Regions from separate parts of the Rhizobium brockwellii genome, predicted to be linked through region 1. Evidence: predicted binding sites of a transcription regulator. Region 1 holds the regulator's gene; each other region holds the start of a gene.
The links. The regulator LexA, encoded in region 1, represses DNA repair genes until DNA is damaged. The targets are predictions, from matches to a motif close to TGTTCNNNNTGTGTTCNG.
Positions count from the first base shown of each region.

Region 2: a site for LexA is predicted at 2,376-2,393, ahead of RLCC275e_RS15300 (putative DNA modification/repair radical SAM protein). Genes of this name have one in related genera too.
Region 3: a site for LexA is predicted at 2,029-2,046, ahead of RLCC275e_RS34320 (ImuA family protein). Genes of this name have one in related genera too.

Region 1 covers NZ_CP053439.1:1,788,302-1,792,580, forward strand. Annotated here, with positions in the region: gene RLCC275e_RS09100 (ComEC/Rec2 family competence protein) at 1-1,956, shown strand, start outside; gene lexA (transcriptional repressor LexA) at 1,937-2,656, opposite strand; gene RLCC275e_RS09110 (VOC family protein) at 2,854-3,750, shown strand; gene kdsA (3-deoxy-8-phosphooctulonate synthase) at 3,747-4,279, shown strand, end outside.
Region 2 covers NZ_CP053439.1:3,058,892-3,063,170, reverse strand. Annotated here, with positions in the region: gene RLCC275e_RS15315 (dicarboxylate/amino acid:cation symporter) at 1-509, shown strand, start outside; gene RLCC275e_RS15310 (glycosyltransferase family 4 protein) at 583-1,641, opposite strand; gene greA (transcription elongation factor GreA) at 1,669-2,145, opposite strand; gene RLCC275e_RS15300 (putative DNA modification/repair radical SAM protein) at 2,399-3,631, shown strand; gene RLCC275e_RS15295 (UdgX family uracil-DNA binding protein) at 3,631-4,279, shown strand, end outside.
Region 3 covers NZ_CP053439.1:4,394,001-4,398,279, forward strand. Annotated here, with positions in the region: gene RLCC275e_RS21500 (Y-family DNA polymerase) at 1-1,024, opposite strand, end outside; gene RLCC275e_RS34320 (ImuA family protein) at 1,065-2,009, opposite strand; gene RLCC275e_RS21505 (metallopeptidase family protein) at 2,171-2,608, shown strand; gene RLCC275e_RS21510 (DUF1737 domain-containing protein) at 2,717-2,923, opposite strand; gene RLCC275e_RS21515 (HpcH/HpaI aldolase/citrate lyase family protein) at 2,923-3,843, opposite strand; gene RLCC275e_RS21520 (hypothetical protein) at 3,982-4,215, shown strand.

The DNA of each region.
Region 1 (4,279 bases):
CGGCGCGAAGGCGACGGTCGCGGGCGGTGGCGCTATATTCTTGCCGTCACCGGCACGGAGGCACCGGAGGTGAAGCGGCCGCCGGCGCGTATAACCGCGATAGCCCGCGGCGCGGACGCGGCCTTCGAGATCGGTGACATTATCACCGGCAGGGCACGGCTGACGCCGCCGGCAGGGCCAGCGCTTCCTGAGCTCAACGACTTCTCCTTCGGTGCCTATTTCGACGGCATCGGCGCCAACGGCTTCTTCTACGGTGCGCCGACCAAGGTCGATTTGCAGGCAGGTCCGCAGGCCGCCAGATCGACGGTGGAAGCGTTGCTTGAAGGGCTCTACCGGCTGCGCAGCGGCATTGGCGACCGGATAAGATCGATCCTGCCCGGCGACACCGGCGCTTTTGCCGCTGCACTCGTGACGGACGAGCGGCGCGCCATTTCGGATGCGACGACGGAGGCGCTGCGCCAGTCTGGTCTGGCTCATATCATCGCCATCTCCGGTCTCAACATGGCGCTGTCGGCCGGCATCTTCTTCGTCGGCTTCCGGATGCTGCTCAGCCTCTTTCCCGGCATTGCTGAAGCCTATCCGACGAAGAAGATCGCGGCAGCCGGCGCGCTCATCGCGGTCACCGCCTATTTCCTGATCTCCGGCTTTGCGGTCTCTGCCGAACGCGCTTTCATCATGATGGCCATCATGTTGATTGCCGTCTTCTTCGACCGGCCGTCGATCAGCCTGCGCAATGTCGCGCTCTCGGCGCTCGTCATCCTCGCCATTTCACCCTCCGAGGTCTTGGGGCCGAGTTTCCAGATGTCCTTTGCCGCGACATTGGCGCTGGTATCGGGCTATCAGCTGTGGAAGGACCGGCGCGTCCGCGAAAACGCCTTTCTAAAGCTGTCGATCATCAGGCCCTTCGTTACGGTTGCGGGCTTCTTCGGCGGCGTCTTCCTGACCTCGCTGATCGGTGGTTTTTCCACCGCGCTGTTTTCGATCGAGCATTTTCATCGCTTGACCGCCTATGGCCTGCCGGCAAACCTCGCGACAATGCCGATCATCTCCTTCATCATCATGCCGGCCGGCCTGCTGGCGATGCTGCTCATGCCCTTCGGTCTGGACGTTTTGCCTTGGAAGGTCGTCGGATTCGGCCTCGATCTGGTGATCGCGGTCGCCAAGACGGTGTCCGGCTGGGGTGGCAATATCGACGTCGGCCGCTTGCCCGCATGGTATTTCGCGGTCGCCGTGGCAGGCTTTCTGCTGCTGACGCTGCTCCGCACCCGGTTGCGCCATGCCGGCACATCGATCATCGCGGTCGCAACGCTCATCCTGCTGCTTCTACCGGTTCCCCGGCCGCCGGATCTGGTGATTTCGGAGGATGGCAGTCTCGTCGCGGTGGTCGAGGCGGCAGCAATGGCTTCCAACCGTGAAAGACCACCGGATTTCATCTTCGACCAGTGGCAGAGAGCGCTGGTCCTGCCGAAGCATGACCCGCCGAAGATGCTGGATGGTCCTGCTATCCCTCCGGTGGGAGAAGACCACCGCGTCAAGCTTTCCCGCGATCAGCAGAACGAAGCGAGGTCCGCGATGCGGGCGGCCGCAGCGGCCGGTGAAGCAAACCGCTTTTCCTGCGTCAAGAAGGCCTGGTGCACATCAAGGCTTGGCAATGGTCGTGTGGTTGCTGTCATCGACAATGCCGCCTATCTCGGCCCGGCATGCGACGCGGCCGATATCATCGTGACGTCGGTCCGCCTGCGTTTCAACAGCTGCCGCTCAGGTGCGACGCTCTTCACCGGCGAGACGCTGCGCAGGGCCGGATCCGTCGAGTTGCGCTTCACGGACGCCGGCCTGGAGGTCGCAACCGCATTCGACGCATTGTCGCGACCATGGATGCGCCATCGCGCCTATGACTGGCGCAGCAACAGCTTTACCGAATCCGGCCTAACCGATGTCAGTGATAGCGGCGAATGAGGCCGACGAGTTTGCCCTGCACCTTGACGCGGTCCGGCCCGAAAATCCGGGTCTCGTAAGCCGGGTTGGCCGCTTCCAGCGCGATCGAGGCACCCTTGCGGCGGAAGCGCTTCAGTGTCGCCTCTTCATCGTCGACGAGAGCAACGACGATGTCGCCAGGACTTGCGGTGCTGCCATTGCGGATGATCACGGTGTCGCCGTCGAAGATGCCGGCGTCGATCATCGAATCGCCCTTGACCTCCAGCGCATAATGTTCACCGGAACCGAGCATGTCGGCCGGAACGACGATGTCGTGGGTGTTGTTCTGGATCGCCGAGATCGGCACACCGGCAGCGATTCGCCCCATGACCGGCACGGAGACCGAGTTGCCGTTGTCGGCGACGGGTTTTGCGGGAGCAGGGGAGGCGATCGGCTGAGGTTTGCCGAGGCTGCCCTCGATGACGCTCGGCGAAAAGCCGCGCCGCGGCTGGATGCTGGGGCTGTAGGCCTCCGGAAGTTTGATGACCTCAAGCGCGCGGGCGCGGTTCGGTAGGCGGCGAATGAAGCCTCGCTCCTCGAGCGCCGTAATCAGGCGATGAATCCCGGACTTCGAGGCGAGGTCCAGGGCATCCTTCATTTCATCGAAAGATGGCGGAACGCCGGATTCTTTCATGCGCTCATGAATGAAAAGGAGAAGCTCCTGTTGTTTGCGCGTGAGCATCGACGTTGTGACCTCGTGATTGAAACAAATCCAGAACAGACACTATATGTTCCATATGTGTTCCGCAAGTAGCTAAATTTCCGTAAAACTTGGCGCCAACTCGTTGAGATTTTTATTTTCATTCGCCGGATTGGCAAACAAGTCTTGCCTTGGGCGGCACTCTCACACATCTCTGCCGTCTCAGGAGAGGGGATATCATGAACGAGCATTCCGCCAAACCGCACCCGCTGGATCATGTCGTACTGCCGGTCGTCAATATCAATTTGGCGCGCGAGAGGCTCGGCAAGCTCGGCTTCACCGTTGCCGCCGATGCGCGCCATCCCTTCGGAACGGAGAATGCCTGCGTCTTCTTCGCCGACAAGACCTATCTGGAGCCGCTCGGGATTGCGAGTGTCGAGGAGAGCGAGGCATCGGCGCGCCAAGGCAATGTCTTCACCGCCCGCAACCGGGCGTTCCGCTTCCGCTGCGGCGCGGAGGGGCTTTCGGGGCTGGCTTTCGGCAGCAAGGATGCCGGCATCGATCATCAGAATTTCGTCGGCAACGGATCGAGCGCCGGAGAGATTCTGCAGTTCACCCGGCCGATGACGATGCCGGACGGTACCGAGACGATTGCCGGCTTCAAGCTAGCTTTTGCCGGCGACCTGCGCGCGCCTGATCTCCTGCTATTTACCGTCGAGCGCGTCAATCCGCTACCGGCCGACCGCGCCGCGCTGGAGACGCATGCCAACGGCGTCACCGGCATAGTCGAGATCGCGCTTTGCGCGCCGGAACCGGCCGCCTTCGCCGCCTTCGTCAGCTTCGCCGTGGCGCAATCGGCAGTCGAGAAAACCGGTTTCGGCGTCAATATCGCGGCGTCGAATGCAAAAATCAACCTGATGACGCCGGAAGGGCTGGAGGCCTATTTCGACATCTCCGGATCATCCGCAGATCGCGGCCTGCGCGGCCGGGCAATCCTCTTCACTGTGGCCGATCTTGCCGTGACAGAAGCGCATTTGGCTGCTAACGGGGTGACATACGCGCGCAAGAACAATCGCATTCTGGTGAAGCCCGCGCCCGGGCAGGGCACGCTCTTCGCCTTCGAGGAAACACGATGAGCACTGATACGAATTCCGAAGTCAGGATCGGTGAAGGCGAAGGCCAGGTCACCTTTTCCAATACCGGCCGCCTGTCGCTGATTGCCGGTCCCTGCCAGATGGAGAGCCGCGACCACGCCTTCATGGTTGCCGGCACGCTGAAGGAGCTTTGCGGCAAGCTCGGCATCGGCCTCGTCTACAAGAGCTCCTTCGACAAGGCGAACCGCACCTCGCTGTCGGCCGAACGCGGTATCGGGATCGAAAAGGGCATGGAGGTCTTTGCCGACCTCAAGAAGGAATTCGGCTTTCCCGTCTTGACCGACGTTCATACCGCCGAGCAATGCGCGGAGGTGGCAAAGGTCGTCGATGTCCTGCAGATCCCTGCCTTCCTCTGCCGCCAGACCGACCTTCTCATCGCCGCCGCCAAGACCGGCCGCGTCGTCAATGTCAAGAAAGGCCAGTTCCTTGCTCCCTGGGATATGAAGAACGTTCTGAAGAAGCTCAACGCCAGCGGCAATCCGAACGTGCTGCTGTGTGAGCGCGGCGCCTC
Region 2 (4,279 bases), 1.3 Mb from region 1:
TCCTCGGCACCTCGTCTTCGGAGGCCGCACTTCCGGGGCTGATGAACAAGATGGAAAAGGCCGGCTGCAAGCGCTCGGTCGTCGGCCTCGTCATTCCGACAGGCTATTCCTTCAATCTCGACGGCACCAACATCTACATGACGCTGGCGGCCCTGTTCATTGCCCAGGCAACCGGCATCCATCTCTCCTGGGGTGACCAGATCCTGCTGCTCTTGGTGGCGATGCTGAGCTCCAAGGGTGCCGCAGGCATCACCGGCGCGGGCTTCATCACGCTTGCCGCAACGCTCTCCGTCGTTCCCTCCGTGCCGGTCGCCGGCATGGCGCTCATCCTCGGCATCGACCGCTTCATGTCGGAATGCCGGGCGCTGACCAACCTCGTCGGCAATGCGGTTGCGACGATCGTCGTGGCACGTTGGGAAAATGAGCTGGATACGGCACAGCTTGCTGCGGCACTGGGCGGCCAGACCGGAGAGGATACTTCGGCTGCGGGGCTGCAGCCGGCCGAATAGTCAGCCGCTATTCCCTTATCCTTAGAATCCCTGCAGCGGCCCGTCATCCAACGGGCCGTTTCTCTTTTCTGCCTCAGCTGCGATTGTCGCCGAGAAGGCTGTTGTAAACGGCGCCGATCGCACTTGCTTCCTTCTCCAGCGCGAAATTCGCCCTGACATGCCGCAGCGCATTCTCGCCATGGGCGACTGCCAGAGCGGGATCGGCGATATAGGGCGCGATTGCCCGCGTCAGCGCCTCGCCATCGCCGGCGGCGACGACCGAGCCCGTCTCGCCCGTGACGATGAGTTCGGCATAGGCGCCGGCGTCCGATGCCACCACCGCGGTCCGCGAGGCCATGGCTTCGAGCGGCGTCAGGCCGAAGCCTTCGTTGCGAGAGGGGGCGACGTAAAGCGTCAGGCGGCGATACCAGACCTTGATGTCAGGCACTTCGCCGAGGAAGAGGATACGGTCGTTCAGCCCGGCGGCGGCGACATCCGCCTTGAGTTTGTCTGCGAATGCCACGTGCTCCGCCGTCACGCGGCCGGCGACGACCGCCGTCCATTCGGGATGCCGCGGCAGCAGTTCGATCATCGACTTGACGAAAAGGTCGGTGCCCTTCTGATGGCGCACGCGGCCGAAACAGCCGACGAGATAGCGGCCGGGCAGGCCGGTGGCGGCGATGCCGTCCTCGGCGGTCTCCGGCGGATGGAACAAGGCGAGGTCGACGCCGTGCTGGATGACCGTGTGCGGCACCTCCAGGAACGAGCCGGATCGATCGCTGGTCGCGATGACAGCGTCCATGCGACGGATCAGCCATTTCGTATAGGCGGTGTGCCGGCGTTGCGCGGCCGAGGTGAAGAGAAGCTTCAGCGGCATGCGCGTGAGATGGCGAAGCAGGATGCCGACGGCCATCTCGTTGTTGCGGCGCGCGTGCCAGACCCGCTGGCGGCGATGCGCTGGCGGGCGGCAGAGGCCGAGGAGCTGCCGCCACTTCAGTTTCGGCAGGTCCTCGGGCAGGCCGGGGCCGAGTGTCGCGATCTTGATGCCGAGCCGGATCTGGCACGGGATGAGCTGGACGATCGTCGACGTGACGCCGGAGAGCCGGCGCTTGAAATTGGGCGCGATGATCTCGACGTCACGAATATCCAGCAATGGAGGGGTCTCGCGGCTGGCGGGCGATCAGCCCCAGGAAACCTGGAGGATCTCGTAGGCCTTGGACCCGCCCGGTGCGTTGACCTCGATGGAATCGCCGACCTCCTTGCCGATCAGCGCGCGGGCGATCGGCGAGGAGATGGAGATGCGGCCAGCCTTGACGTCGGCTTCCTGGTCGCCGACGATTTGATAGGTTTTTTCTTCGTCGGTGTCCTCATCCATGAGCTTCACCTTGGCGCCGAACTTGATCTTGTCGCCCGACATCTTGGTGAGGTCGATGACCTCGGCGCGCGCCGTCAGGTCTTCCAGCTCGCTGATGCGGCCTTCATTGTGGCTCTGGGCTTCCTTGGCGGCGTGATATTCGGCATTTTCCGAAAGGTCGCCATGAGCACGGGCTTCGGCAATCGCCTCGATGATTCGGGGACGCTCCGTCTGTTGACGCCAGCGCAGCTCTTCCTGCAGCTTGACGAAACCACCCTGTGTCATCGGTACCTTTTCAACCATTTTTCTGTCCTTCTCTCTTCGTGTCCGCAGAGTTGAGCGCTGACACAAAAGAAAACAGGTCCCGAAGGGGAACTTCGGAACCGTGCCACAATCTTAGTCGGACGCTTATAGCAGATCGCCAAGGCCGATTTCCAGAAAATTCGCATGAAAGAAATGCGGCTCGCCCCGATATCAGGTGGTGCGACTTAAAAATGGGCAGAAATCGGACCGTCGTGATTGACTTTGCATATAAGAACATATAGTGAACATACTAATGAAGAAATCGCTCACAGAACGCTTGGCCATCCTTTCCGATGCTGCGAAATATGACGCTTCCTGCGCTTCCAGCGGCACGGTGAAACGTGATTCCCAGGCAAGTGGCGGGCTCGGTTCGACCGAAGGATCCGGCATCTGTCATGCCTATGCCCCGGACGGACGGTGCATTTCGCTTTTGAAAATACTGCTGACCAATTTCTGCATCTACGACTGCGCCTATTGCGTCAATCGCTCGTCGAGCAATGTCGAACGGGCGCGCTTTACGCCCGAGGAGGTCATCTGGCTGACGCTGGAATTTTACCGCCGCAACTATATCGAAGGCCTGTTTCTTTCCTCGGGTATTATTCGATCGTCTGATTACACGATGGAAGAGATGGTCCGCATCGTCCGCGAACTGCGTGTGACCCATAATTTCCGGGGCTATATCCATCTGAAATCGATCCCTGAGGCGTCGCCGCGTCTGATCGAGGAGGCGGGGCTTCATGCCGACAGGCTGTCGCTGAATATCGAGTTGCCGACGGATCACGGCATAACGCGCTTCGCGCCGGAAAAGAAGCCTGCCAATATCCGGCGATCGATGGGAGATCTGAGGCTGAAGATCGAGGCCGCCGGCGAACCGACGTTGCGGACGAAGAAGCGTCAGCGTTTCGTGCCGGCCGGCCAAAGCACGCAGATGATCGTCGGCGCCGATGGGGCGAACGATGCGACGATCCTTGCGACCAGCGGCCGGCTCTACAGCAGCTACGGGCTGAAGCGCGTCTATTATTCCGCTTTCAGCCCAATCCCGGATTCATCGAAAAACCTGCCGCTGATCAAGCCGCCGCTGATGCGCGAGCACCGGCTTTATCAGGCCGATTGGCTCTATCGATTCTACGGTTTCGGCATCGACGAGATCACCGCGAACCAGGCGGGCGGCATGCTCGATCTCAGCCTCGACCCCAAACTTGCCTGGGCGCTCGCCAACCGGGCGGAATTCCCCGTCGATATCAACAGGGCCGAGCGTGAACGGTTGTTGCGCGTGCCCGGTCTCGGCACCAAGACAGTCAGAGCGATCGTTTCGGCCCGACGTTTTCGCCGGTTGCGGTTGGACGATCTTTCGCGGCTCGGCATTTCGATGAAGAAGGTTCAGTCCTTTATCTCGGCGGAAGGCTGGTCGCCGCGCCGATTGATCGAGCGCCCCGACCTTCGCGCCATGTTCGAACCGCAACCTGAACAATTGTCGTTGCTGTGATGCGCCGGGTCGTGCTTGCAGGACGCGGGGAGCTTGCCGAATGGCGTGACGCCGCGCGCGCTTTCGCAGTCGCTGGCATCCTGCCGGAAGAGATCGATTGGCGCGAAAAGGGCGAGGAGGCGGACCTTGCGTTTCAACGCGACGCCATGCCGCCGGCGCCTGTCATGGCACGCAAGCCGATGACGGTGCCGCCCGCCTTCATCGAACTCGCGGAGACAGTTCTCTGCCATTTTGACCCGGCGCGTTTTTCCCTGCTTTACCGCCTGCTCTGGCGGCTACAACTGGACCGGCAATTACTTGAAGTGGCTTCCGACGAGGACGTCGCCCGTGCCAGGCTGATGGCGAAAAACGTTCGACGCGACGCGCATAAGATGACGGCCTTCGTCCGCTTCAAAGAGATCGATGCGGTATCGGCGGGCCGTCGAAAATTCCTCGCCTGGTTCGAGCCAGATCACCATATCGTCAGGCGCACAGCGCCCTTCTTCCAACGGCGCTTCACCGACATGGACTGGCTGATCGCGACGCCCAAGGGATCGGCCGCGTGGGACGGCGAGCGGCTGACGATGAGCGACGAACCGTGTGAAAAACCCAATCTCACAGATGCTACCGATGACCTCTGGCGCACTTACTACGCCAGCATTTTCAATC
Region 3 (4,279 bases), 2.2 Mb from region 1:
GGAGCTGAAAGCTTTGCAGGCAATCCGCACCAAGCCGGGCCGAGACCCGGTCGACGAAGGCCGAAAGCGAGATCTCTCCTTGCCGGTCGCCCTCGAAATCACCTTGTGCCTCGTTGAAGGGATCGTGCCGCAACACATTCAACCGCAGGATCTCGAAACCATAGCCGGCATCGAGATCGTCATAGACCGCCTGCAATCGCTCGGAAAAAAGCCCTGCAATGAACTTGGGTTCGCGAAGCGGCTGCGAAGCGCCGACGGAAATACGGAAGACCCTGCCGTCGACGCGGAACAGGACCAGTTCGAACACGCGCCCACCGGCTCCCCGCGCCTCAAGCGACGGCTGCAGCGACATGGCCACCTGCCTGGTGACGGCAAGGATCTGTTCTTCCGTCCCGATGGGCTCGATCAGGCGGCTTTCGGCCGAGAGGCTGGCAACAGGACGCCGGGGCGAGACCGGCTCCTCTTCACGTCCCAGCGCCTGGTCGAGACGCAGAAGCAGCTCCGGGCCGAACCGGCGGGTCAGCGGCGCTCGCGGCGCATCGATGACGTCGCCGATATATTTCAGACCGAGCTTCTTCAGGGCATCGACGGTTCGTCCTTCCAGCCGCAAGGCTGCAACCGGCAAGGACACCAGCACATGTTCCGTCTCTTCATCCTCGATCACGCCGCCTGGCCCGAAGCGGGACGCGGCCCAGGAAAGGCCGGGAGACGATGAGATCGCGCCGCGGGCATCGAACCCCATATGGAAAAGCCGCGACAGCACATCCCGAAGAAGCGCCTTTTCACCACCGAAGAGATGGGCGCAGCCGCTAATGTCGAGAAACAGGCCGTCCTTGCCGTCGAACGCCACCAGCGGCGTATAGCGGTCGCACCAGTCGGCAATTGCCTCCAGCAACCGGCGGTCGGCCGCCGGATCCTCTTCCGCGACCTCGAGCATCGGGTACATGGCGCGCGCTTCGGCAACGCCCAACTCCTTCCTCAACCCCAGCCTCTCGGCCAACTCGTCCAGTGCCGTCAGCCGCATGGCATTGTTGAGCTTGCCGGAACAGACGATAGGCGGCGTCTCAGGACGCCCTTTCGAACGCCAGGAGAGCCCCCATCGCTTGCGGGCGATGCGGTCCGTTGGCAGATGCGGAAAGCTGAGCGCCAGAATGCGCTGACTGTTCGCCTGGAGGGCGAACGAGGTTTGGTTCGGCGACAGGGAGAAATTCGCGTTCATGGGGATTCCACTCCAGAAGAAAGGAGAGCGGGGCCGGATTACGGCTCTTCTCCAGCGTCAGACGAAAAATCGGATTGCCGATGCTGCCGGAAAGTGTCGATCCATCCGGCAACGGCCGCAGAGCGGACGGGGCCGGTTCGACATGCAAACGCAAGGCCGCACTGCTTGCCTCCTCCGCCCCGGCCTGACGGACAAGAAAGAGCGGACGGCGGGCAGCATGCGCCCTGAGACTAAGCCGGCGGCTTTCGGTCAGGCCGAAATGGGCGGGATTGCCCCGGACTTCGAAGATGACGGCCGAGAAGGCAGCACTTTCCACCGCCACCTCCGCCAGCCAGAGCGCCTCGTCCAGCTTGCGCGGCGCGGCATGGAGAAACCGCTCCGGGCTCAACCCGAAATCCCGAAGCCCGGGAGCATAGGGACGGCCGGCCTCCAGTGTGCCGACGGCATCGCCGATCCAGAGCAACGGCAGAAGGCGGCCGCCATCCGCCTCCTGTTTTTGCAACCGCGCGGCAACAGCCATCGCCAGCCCGCTTGCAGCACCGGCATCGCGAGACAGAGCGGAACGGAATTCGGTGATCGCATCGAGCGGCAGACCGCCTTCCAGCGCCCTGTCGAGAAACTCCACCCCAAACGCCAGGGGCGGCAGTGTGCGCTCCTGGTGGGTCTTACGTCCTTCCGCCAGGGCTTCCCGTTCCGCGGCGGCAAGCGCCGGCGCGAGTCTTCCCTCCAGTCTGGCGATGGTTTCGCGGAGCGCAAAAAGCCGCTCGCGCGCCAGGGCGTGCTGCGCCATGGCGTTCTCCGATCCGTCTTGTTCCTGTTATGTTCTTATAGATTCCAGAGAGCTAATGAAGAGTCAACGGCCATTTTCTATGAATTTATTCCTGCCTTTGATTCCGCACTCGAAAATAGGCAATAAAGGTTCTATATGGGCCCGCAAAGGAAGGAATATTCATGGCCCGCATAGACCAGAGCGATGATTGGCGGGACCGCCATGCGCCGACGATCAGCGCCTTCGAGTCGCTGGCGATGGATGCCTATAGCCATCTGCCGGATGAATTCCGCCAGCTGACGACCAACCTCACGATCGAGATCGAAGATTTCCCCGATGACGACGTTTTCGAGGACATGGCGCTGGAAACCCCTTTCGATCTGCTCGGCCTTTTCGAGGGCAGGGGCATTTCCGAACGTTTCACGGTGGAAACCGGCGAGATGCCGAACCGCATCCGCCTCTACCGCCGCCCCATCCTCGATTACTGGGCTGAGAACGACGAGACGCTCGGCGATATCATCACCCACGTCCTGATCCACGAGATCGGCCACCATTTCGGGCTGAGCGACGATGACATGGAGCGGATCGAGGCAAGCGCCGAGGAAGCCGCTGAGCGATAGAGCGCCGCGCGTCCAAGGACGCGCTAAGGACGCTCTATCACTTTCAATCACGCATAATCCTTTCCGAAAATCGATTACGATTTCCGGAAAGGATTATGCGTTAAAACCTCACTGCTCGGAGAGTTTCATCTCAGGATCGTATTCCTTGCCTTCGACCTGCTTGACGACGGCCTGGCCGCACTGCATCGCGCCGGTTGCGGCATTGAAGGCATAGGTCGGGGAGCCCTCCAGCGACCAGCCCTTGTTGAGGGCGGCGGTGACCTTATGGCAGAAGGAAGCATCGTCGGGACCGGTCAGAAAGCGGTAGAGTTTCATCACATCGTCTTTCGTGCTGCAGCCTGGCGGGCTGCGATCAGGTGGGCTTTATGGACCAGACTTTCCGCCTGGACAAGATGCAGCCGCTCGACCATCCGCCCGCCTGCATTGATGACGTTCAGCCCGTCGGAAGCGGGGTCGGCAAAGGCTGATATGATCGCCTCCGCTTCCGCAATCGCTGCCGGATCCGGACCGAAATGCCGGTTGGCGGGCTCGATCTGCGCCGGATGGATCAGCATCTTGCCGGCAAAGCCCATGGCCCGGCCCTGCAGACATTCGGCATCAAAACCCTGTTCGTCCCTGAAATCGTTGAAGACGCTGTCGATTGCATCGAGCCCGTAGGCGCTGACCGCAAGGACGACCTGCATCAGCCACGGCACGAGATAGTTCCGCCCCGGCTGTGGAAGCACGCCTGTTTCCTTGCGCAGGTCGTTGAGCCCGACGACGAGGCAATCGAGCCGCGAGCCCGGCGTGCGCCCGGCTTCAGCGATAACAGCCGCATTGAGGATACCGCGCGGTGTCTCGATCATCGCCCAGATGCGCAGATCATCAGGTGCATCCGCCTCGGAGAGAAGGTCACCGAGCGCCATGACATCCTGCGGTTCATCGACCTTCGGCAACAGCACGGCGTCGGGATTGAGCGCGATTACCAGTTCCATGTCCGCCAGGCCGAAATTGGTCGACAGGTCATTGATGCGGATGATCCGTTCCTTGCCTTGGAGCGGCCGAGCCGAAAAGAAATTCCACAGATTTTCCCGCGCTTCCGCCTTCTTTTCCGGCGCCACGGAATCCTCGAGATCGAAGATCACCGCATCGCAATCGACCGCGTGAGTTTTTTCGAGGGCGCGGAGATTGATGGCAGGCACACTCAGCACCGAACGGCGCAGGCGGACGGAGCGGGGCGTGGGGTTTCGGCTCATGGCGAATTAGTGCCAAGCTTTGAAAGCCGAAGCAAGCAGCCCACCCCAGAACATCTAGCAGAACAACAAAAAGCCATGCTTGCCTTGCAGAGAGGAAGGAGAAGGACCACATTCCTTTCCGAAGAAAGGTCTCTAACCATGCAGAACATTCGCTCCATCTTCCTCATGCTTGCCGGCGCCACCGTTTTCGTGGCCATGCTGCTTTTCACCTTTTCGGTGACGCTCGCCGTCGGCGGCATCCTGACCGTGCTCATGGTCGGACGTGCGCTTTCGATGAAGATGAAGCCCGTTCCGGTCCGCGCCAAGGCAAACAACGGTAAGCGTGAGATGCGCGTGTGGAACGACGGCCGCGGCACGATCATCGATCTCTGATCACCGGATTTTCCAAAAATTTTGACCGACACTGTCGGCTCCAGGTTCCATCATGCGTCCTTGA